4 regions of the Paenibacillus sp. 102 genome follow, and region 3 is predicted to be linked to each of the others. Evidence: riboswitches for the same ligand, from Rfam matches in the RefSeq annotation. Region 3 holds a riboswitch; each other region holds the start of a gene.
The links. Region 3 has a riboswitch for thiamine pyrophosphate ahead of AAIE21_RS21625 (MTH1187 family thiamine-binding protein). Riboswitches for the same ligand answer to the same signal wherever they lie in the genome.
Positions count from the first base shown of each region.

Region 1: another riboswitch for thiamine pyrophosphate. It lies ahead of thiC (phosphomethylpyrimidine synthase ThiC); the one in region 3 lies ahead of AAIE21_RS21625 (MTH1187 family thiamine-binding protein).
Region 2: another riboswitch for thiamine pyrophosphate. It lies ahead of thiT (energy-coupled thiamine transporter ThiT); the one in region 3 lies ahead of AAIE21_RS21625 (MTH1187 family thiamine-binding protein).
Region 4: another riboswitch for thiamine pyrophosphate. It lies ahead of tenA (thiaminase II); the one in region 3 lies ahead of AAIE21_RS21625 (MTH1187 family thiamine-binding protein).

Region 1 is NZ_JBCGHT010000007.1:194,408-196,597, forward strand. Features, by position in the region: gene lldP (L-lactate permease) at 1-125, shown strand, start outside; TPP riboswitch at 506-620, shown strand; gene thiC (phosphomethylpyrimidine synthase ThiC) at 839-2,190, shown strand, end outside.
Region 2 is NZ_JBCGHT010000018.1:66,744-68,933, forward strand. Features, by position in the region: gene AAIE21_RS24605 (sensor histidine kinase) at 1-145, shown strand, start outside; gene thiT (energy-coupled thiamine transporter ThiT) at 376-978, opposite strand; TPP riboswitch at 1,074-1,175, opposite strand; gene AAIE21_RS24615 (FeoA family protein) at 1,537-1,764, shown strand; gene feoB (ferrous iron transport protein B) at 1,761-2,190, shown strand, end outside.
Region 3 is NZ_JBCGHT010000013.1:31,819-34,008, forward strand. Features, by position in the region: gene AAIE21_RS21615 (anaerobic C4-dicarboxylate transporter family protein) at 1-354, opposite strand, end outside; gene AAIE21_RS21620 (cytochrome-c oxidase) at 629-1,003, opposite strand; TPP riboswitch at 1,135-1,236, shown strand; gene AAIE21_RS21625 (MTH1187 family thiamine-binding protein) at 1,340-1,660, shown strand; gene AAIE21_RS21630 (ABC transporter permease) at 1,632-2,190, shown strand, end outside.
Region 4 is NZ_JBCGHT010000003.1:534,619-536,808, forward strand. Features, by position in the region: gene tenA (thiaminase II) at 252-941, opposite strand; TPP riboswitch at 1,120-1,226, opposite strand; gene AAIE21_RS11940 (MBL fold metallo-hydrolase) at 1,329-2,051, opposite strand.

The DNA of each region.
Region 1 (2,190 bases), on a different contig from region 3:
TAGGACTTGCTGGAAAAGAGTCCGATTTATTCCGATTTACAGTAAAGCATAGTTTATTCTTTGTAATCATTGTGGGCATTATGACCTATGTACAAGCCTACTATTTAACGTGGATGATACCGTAAATAAGAAAAAGATGCCCCGCGCGCGCGCGGGCATCTTTTTTTTGAGATATCGGCGATTTTTAAAATATGTAAATACACATTGAAAAGTTGACATAAAACCTAATTTTTCTAGGTGGAGAGAGCGTCTAGTCATGCATAGTAGCGGTCAGACCCTTTCTTAGCTCCATGCCGAGTGAAAACAAACGGAGAAAATGAGTGGAAATCTTTTTTTGTTTTCATAGCCGCAATGTAGATGTCAGCAAATCAAAATGGATATATATCGACCGTTCGACAGAAGATATCGATCAACAGACAAAAAAACAACATATAAAAATTAGAATTCATTCCTTTGCATTTTTCTGATTATCGTGTATGATGAGAAAGTATTGAAAATTAAATCAGTGATAAACTAGGGGTGCCCAGCAAAGCGTGGGCTGAGAGAGAAGCGCAAGAACTTCTTAACCCTTTGGACCTGATCTGGCTCGTACCAGCGTAGGGAAGTTAACGGCTTTACATAATGATGTCTTTATGAGCCAGGTCCTTTGTTTTACTATGGACCTGGCTCTTTTTATTTTGGCATGCGCTGGCCACTAGTTCTCTTCTCGTCCTAAAGCTGAACCGATCACTATGATCGGATGAAGTAAAAATCAAGATAACTGAAATTGCTCGGGGTTGGTTGGAGGTTCTGAGTAAGGGAGATTTCTTGAAATGATAAAGGGGAGGCAACACAAATTATGAAGCAATCTGTTTCAGCTGAGCAAATTGAATTGAAGTCGAGTTTACCAGGGAGTAAGAAAGTCTATGTTGATGGCCCGCGTGATGGTATGAAAGTACCGATGCGTGAGATTGCCCAAAGTGATACAAATGGTGTACCAAACCCACCAATTCGTGTGTATGATACGAGCGGACCTTATACAGATCCTGAGTACAAAGTAGAGTTGGAAAAGGGAATTCCAACACCACGTCACGGTTGGATTGTTAACCGCGGAGATGTAGAAGAGTATGAAGGACGCGAAATGAAACCGGAAGATGATGGTGTGAAAGTCGCATCTAATCATACACCTGTGTTCCCACAAATGGATCGCAAACCACTTCGTGCAAAAGAAGGTGCAAACGTAACGCAAATGCACTATGCGCGCAGGGGCATCATTACATCTGAGATGGAATATGTTGCGATTCGTGAAGGCGTAGAGCCAGAGTTTGTTTGTAAAGAGATTGCTGAAGGCCGCGCAATCCTACCAGCAAATATTAACCATCCAGAGGCAGAACCGATGATTATCGGACGCAATTTCCACGTGAAAGTAAATGCGAATATTGGGAACTCTGCGGTTTCCTCTTCTATCGCGGAAGAAGTTGAGAAGATGACATGGGCAACGCGCTGGGGCGCGGATACAATTATGGATCTATCAACAGGGAAAAACATTCATACAACTCGTGAATGGATCATCCGTAATGCTCCTGTACCAGTTGGAACAGTTCCGATTTATCAAGCGTTAGAAAAAGTAAATGGGATTGCTGAAGATTTAACGTGGGAAGTATACCGTGACACGTTAATTGAACAAGCAGAGCAAGGCGTTGACTACTTTACAATTCATGCTGGCGTACTACTTCGTTACATTCCAATTACAGCAAAACGTACAACAGGTATTGTTTCACGCGGTGGTTCGATTATGGCGCAGTGGTGTCTATTCCATCATAAAGAAAACTTCCTATATACGCACTTTGAAGAGATTTGTGAAATTATGAAACAGTACGATGTTTCCTTCTCTTTAGGAGATGGATTACGTCCAGGGTCGATTGCGGATGCAAATGATGAAGCGCAATTCTCTGAGCTTGAAACACTTGGTGAGTTAACAAAAATTGCTTGGAAGCATGATGTTCAAGTTATGATTGAAGGACCAGGGCATGTACCGATGCATTTAATTAAAGAAAATATGGATAAAGAACTTGATATTTGCCAAGGCGCACCGTTCTATACATTAGGGCCTTTAACAACGGATATTGCACCAGGTTATGATCATATTACATCGGCGATTGGTGCAGCGATGATCGGCTGGTTTGGTACCGCTATGCTTTGCTATGTAAC
Region 2 (2,190 bases), on a different contig from region 3:
TACGGCTCGTCAACGTTCAAAAGGTGGAACAGGACTCGGGCTTGCGATTTCAAAAAATATTTTAAAACTTCATGGCGTAGAGTATGGTGTGAATAATACGGAAGATGGTGTGCTATTTTTCTTCTATTTAGATAAAAAAGTGTAGAAAGGAATAGGAACTTCTACACTTTTTTATTGTTTTTTAACTTATCTTCATAGTATCTTTACCTTATCTTTATTTTCTACACGTATAATTTGGGTTAGAAAATAAGGTTTTGTCAGGAGTAGATTAGCCATGAATAGCAATTTACTAAGTGTAATGGTATTTATGTTCTTATGTGCATTTATCATGTTTATTATAGATATAACTCACTAAAGTAAAAATAAGAGCGCCATTTAGGCACTCTTATTTTTTGAATTCATATTATATGCACCAACGCTTTGGAATAAGCGTGGTGAAGTTGTAAATAAAAGAAGTAGTAACACTGTACATAATGCGAAAGAAGCAAGCATTGTACTACCGTTCACGATTAATGAATATAGGAAAGCGGACTGTCCTGGTGGTGCGTACTTTCCGAAGAAGATAACGCCTGCAATAAAGTGAAAGAAATAACGTGCAAAGCTACCAATGAAAGTAGCAACAATAATATAGACCATTGTTTTCTTCCCTGGATTATTTGCCATTGATTGCTGAATAGGTTGATAGAATAAACCGGCAAAGCCGACGAAAGCAAAGGCAACGAAGTACTCAATGAATGCTTGCACAGGCGTTAAAATATATGCATCGCCGACTACAATTTGCAGTAGTCCCCAAATCAAGCCTCCTAAGAAAGCCGTTTTAAATCCCCAGCGGTAAGCGATAATAAAAATAGGAATCATTGCAAATGAAACGGAACCGCCTGTTGGAAGTTTAATTGATAGTGGTAAAATGTCGATGATCAAGGCGAAGGCTGCAAGGATTGCAGATTCAATCATCGCTTGTAAATTGGTGTTACGCATGTTGTCATTCCCCCTAAATCCAAGTTGCACAAAAAAAGAATAATGTATCATAGGGAGATATGAAATACGTAAATAGAAAATGATGAGGTATATGTATTTCGGCGTTTGCACAATTCCTACGTTAGCATTAACTAACAGGTTCTAAGGGTCGGAACGTTATATTCCCTCTCAGCAACGAGGCTCCCCCTGTGATAACGAGATTCTTTGATTGTTAGATTCATTGTAATCGAAATGGATGAGAATGGCAAATGGGTGTTTACATAGATGAGAATTAAAAGAATTTTTTTAGATGGAAGAGAGAATCCGCTCATGCATAGAAGCGGTCGGATCCTTTTTTAGCCCCATGCCAAGTGGAAACGAGTGGAGTTCTCTGTTTGTTTGCATAGCCATGACTTATATGCCAGCAAACTAGTATGAGTTTATATAGAAAAATTATTTAAGTATAAGTGTCCCAAAATGTTAACAAATAGGAAGGGAAAGGCTATATTACTTGATTCTTAGAATGTGGTATAATTTCACTGAAAATAATTATCATTCTCTTTTTTGAGGGGGGAAATTATGAGTTTAGCTGATATTAAAATAGGTGAAAAGGTATTAGTGAAAAATTTACAGACGTTAGATAAGTTGTTAAAGCGGAGATTAGCTGCTTTTGGTCTTTCTGAAGGAAGTGAACTTCGTGTAAAACAAAAAGCGATGTTCAAAGGCCCATGTACATTAGAATGCCGAGGACAATTAATTAGTATTCGTCATTGTGACGCGAAAATGATAAAGGTGGAATTAGCGTGAATACAGTTGCATTGCTAGGGAATCCGAATACAGGGAAAACATCATTATTTAATGCGTTAACTGGTTCTTATGAATATGTAGGAAACTGGAGCGGGGTAACGGTAGAAAAAAAGGTTGGTAAGTTAAAGAATAAGCAAGGGACATTAATTGATTTACCAGGTGTATATGATTTAAATCCTGTCTCTCGTGATGAAGGTGTCGTTACAAACTTTCTATTAACAGAAGAATTTCAACATATGCTGAATATTGTTGACTCTTCTCAATTCGAGCGTAATATGCATTTAACGTTGCAACTACTGGAATTTGGTAAGCCAGTTTCAATTGGGTTAAATATGATCGATGTTGCAAAGCAACGCGGAATTGTTATTGATGTAAAAAGATTATCAGAAATATTAGGAGTAACGGTCGTTCCTGTTGTTGCGAGAA
Region 3 (2,190 bases):
TTCTGCAATAACAGGAAGTACAGAATAGGCAACGTGACCTGTTCCTGCACACAATGTGAATAAATATGTTACAATCGGTGCGAAGAATGTGATGCGCTTTGGATTTTTACGAAGAGCTTTTTCTGCAAGGTGGACAAGGTAATCCATTCCGCCCGCTGCTTGCAGGGCACCAGCAGCTGTAATTACTGCTAAAATCATCAGCATAACGTCAATAGGAGGAGCGGTAGGTTGTAAGTGGAAGACAAATACGAGAATTGCCATACCAACTCCACCCATTACTCCTAGGCCAACTCCGCCAAGGCGTGCACCGATAAAAATGCAGAGTAGTAAGGTGATAAATTGTAGCCAAAACATGATAAAATACCTCCAAAATCCATACGGTAAGATATTTTTGAATAATTTAATTTGAATGAAAATTATTAAATTAAACAAATGAAAACCTGTTAAATCAACCTTTTTTATTATATAACACATAAAAAGTAACATTCACTATATTTCGTGAAATTATTTCGAAAAAATAATCATTTTACTTTAATATAAAAATAATAAATATATATAGCAAATGTCTTTTATAAGAAAAAAGCAGAAACGAATTCATCCGTTTCTGCTTTTTTCTTATAAAAGAGACTTATTTTAGAGTTTCTTTAATTTGTGTGAAAATATTAATAGCAAAAATGATAATAGCAAGAACAACAAGAATACTTCCACCAGCAACAAAAGGTATAGCTGCATGATGGCCATAAATCTCAAGAGCGAGTGCAATCATCATAATCGGTAGTCCGATATTTAAGAGCCAAAAATGTAATTTACCAAGTTTTGAGGTACCAGCTTCTTTGAAAATATAATATAAAATACCTGCCAACATCATAGACGTCCAACCTAGCAATAAAACATGCACATGAACTGCGGTCAATTTATAATTAGCGGAAATTGACATGAATAATCCCATACAAACACCGATGACAAAATAAATAGAAGAAATTTGAATGAAACGAATTCCCATTTTTACCCCCCTTAATATACTTGTATTTTTGCTATGATAAAATATATGACCAATAGATTGTAAGCAGTATCATATTATAAAAAAATGTAGATTTGTTTGTTTGAAAAAATAAATCATGCTACAATGAAAGCGAATTAAGACCGGGGAGCCATTTGGCTGAGAGGATGTAAGAAAGCATCGACCCTCAACCTGATCTGGATAATGCCAGCGTAGGGAGTTACTTAAAGTGATGTAAGCACATGTTATTGTATAATAACTTGCATACAAGGCTTTCCTGCGTATTTTGCAGGAAAGCCTTTTCTTTTTTACACAACATTTTGCAAGGGGGATTTTAGTATGTCACAACAAGTTACCATTTCATTTTCAGTCGTACCACAAGCAAAAACGAAAGATGTGTATGCCGTTGTTGATAAGGCAATTGAAGTCGTACAACAATCTGGTGTTCGCTATGAAGTAGGTGCAATGGAGACAACACTTGAAGGAGAATTAGATGTGCTTCTTGATGTTATTAAGCGTGCACAACAAGCTTGTGTCGATGCTGGGGCAGAAGAAGTTATTACTTCTATTAAAATTCATTATCGTCCAAGTACTGGTGTAACGATTAATGAGAAAGTTTGGAAGTACCGTGATGAATATGAAAAACCAGAAACGATCTAACATAACAATTACAACAATTTGGCTTATCCTTCTCATTGCTATATGGGAAGGATCTGTTTCATTATTTCGAATTGAACCGTGGATCTTACCAAAACCTTCTGCAATCGTTCAAGAGTTAATTGGAATGAAAGATTTATTGTTACCAAATACAATGCAAACACTGCAAGAAGTTGTAATTGGTTTGTTTTTTGCGATTTTACTTGGAACAAGTATTGCAATTATTATGGATGTTATTCCGCTATTTCGCATTTTGATTAACCCGTTACTCGTAATATCACAAACGATTCCGATTGTTGTGTTAGCACCTTTATTTATTATTTGGTTTGGATATGGGATGCTTCCAAAGGTGATGGTCGTTATTCTTGTTTGTTTCTTTCCAATTGCTCTCAGTATTTTAGAAGGTTTTCAAACAGTAGATAAAAACATGCTTAAGTTATTACAAACAATGCGCGCAACCAAATGGCAAATCTACCAAAAGGTAAAATTTCCAGCAGTGCTCCCATACTTTTTCTCTGGGCTGAAAATTGCCG
Region 4 (2,190 bases), on a different contig from region 3:
AAAAATATCAAAGAGATTAATAAACTTCTTTACGCCCCCTAACAAAGAATGTGATTATTATAAACAACCTTCAATAAAAACTACCTTCTTCCTTCTTTTTATTATGTAATTTTTTAATAATATATAAGCATCTAATTAGTGAAATTGATTTTTCTAAAACTAGAAATTATTATTTTCGTACAAAAAAATGACTAAACTAAGTTAGTCATTTTCTATACTATTGCATGCTTGATGAGAGACATATCTTTTTCTTATAAACTTACATCCTCTACTTGTTTTTCTACTGGCCATTTTTCTAATGTGTAAGCCATCTCCCAAAATGAATATTCATATTGACTGCTAATTACAAAATGCTGTTTCATACGCTTGCGATCAGCTTCTGTTACTGTTTCTGCAATAGCATCTAATCTTGCAATTTGCTCTTCTACTAAAGTACGGAACCAGTCAGAACCATATGCAGAAATCCATTCTTGGTAAATTGGTTCTTCCGGTTTACATTTCTTAAGTCGTTCACCAATTTCATAATAAAGCCAATAGCAAGGTAAAATGGCTGCGATAACATCCCCAATATGTCCCTCATATGCAGCGCGATACATATGTGATGTATATGCATAAGCTGTCGGTGCAGGAATGAACGATTCTTTTTCTTCTTCTGTAATTCCTAGTTTTTTCGCAAAATTCTCATGCAGTGATAATTCAGCTTGATATGTATTTTGTGCATGGTGCGCCATACGAGCTGTCGTTTCTAATTCAATCGCTTTTGCTGCTCCTAACGATTGAACTCTTGCAAAATGACTTAAATAATATGAATCTTGCAGAACGTAATAGCGGAAGTTAGCTAAATCTAATGTTCCAGCTCCTAGCTTTGTGACAAATGGATGATTAAAACTTGCTTCCCAAATCGGATTAACTTCTTTACGTAATAACTGTGAAAATGACATTATAGGCCCTCCAATTAACGTTTTGATAATAAAGAATGAAACAAGTTTCTTAACGAATTGCTCGTTAACTACTAGACTACTGGGATCTACTTCAAATAGGTGCGCAAAATAAAAAAGCTTTCTTTACACACACGTAAAGAAAGCAGACTGGACATCATCAATATTGTAAAAATATCATTTTCTGTCACTTCCACTTCCCTACGCTGGTATTACCCAAATCAGGTCCTAAGAGTTTCAAAAATATTCGTTGATCTCAGCCTTTAAAAGGCCCCCCTAGTGGATAGATATATAAAACTATTTAACTTTGATATTAATCATAACATATTCTAGAATACTATCAAATAGTATTTGTAAATTCAGCACTTATAATATAAAGGTGCACAAATGTTATCTATCTTCTTCTACTAACCTCTTAATTTGCTCCTTCACATTCGAATCACAAACACCACCGTGATAACAAATTACTCTATCGATATCAAATTCTAAAAATCTTCTAAGCGATTCTGTAGCTGTTTCCATATCTGGTGTCGTATGCGGAACTGGCCCTCTTAGTTTTCCATCAACGCATACCATCGCGTCACCCGCAATTAATGTTTTATATTTTTCACTATATAAACTAATATGTCCGGGAGTGTGCCCTGGTGTATGAATCACTTCAATGCCTCCGAAAAATGATAGTCTTCCTCCGTCTTCTAATGTCCGATTTACTTTTGCATTCGGAGGATTTTTATATAGAAATTGCATAACCTCTGGAAGTGCCTCCCATTGGTCTTTACTCATTTTACTTGGATCCGTTTTCATTAAATGCGCTTGTCCTTCAATATACGGCTTGTCTAATTCATGTGCGTATACTTCAATAGAATGGTCTGCCTTCTGCTGTATTTCAGGAAGACTTCCAATATGGTCTATATCTTGATGGGTTAAAATAACTGCTTGTAATTGCTCAAAAGGCACACCAATACCAATCATTGCATCACGAATCCCTTCTAATTGGCCTGGCATACCAGTATCGATTAATATAGCTTCTTTTTCATCCCAAAGTAACGTGGGATTTAATTCGAACTCTTGAATTTTTAATTTTAACACCGCTAGACCGTCTTCTATTTTCATATTACACGTCTCCCTCGATACATAAATTAGTGAAGTTATTTCACTTACTAAAATGTATCACGCTAAGGATAATTGTTCAAATGATTAATTTTTTATTATAACATAAAAATATTTATTTGTCAAGTTATTTCGTCTGGTT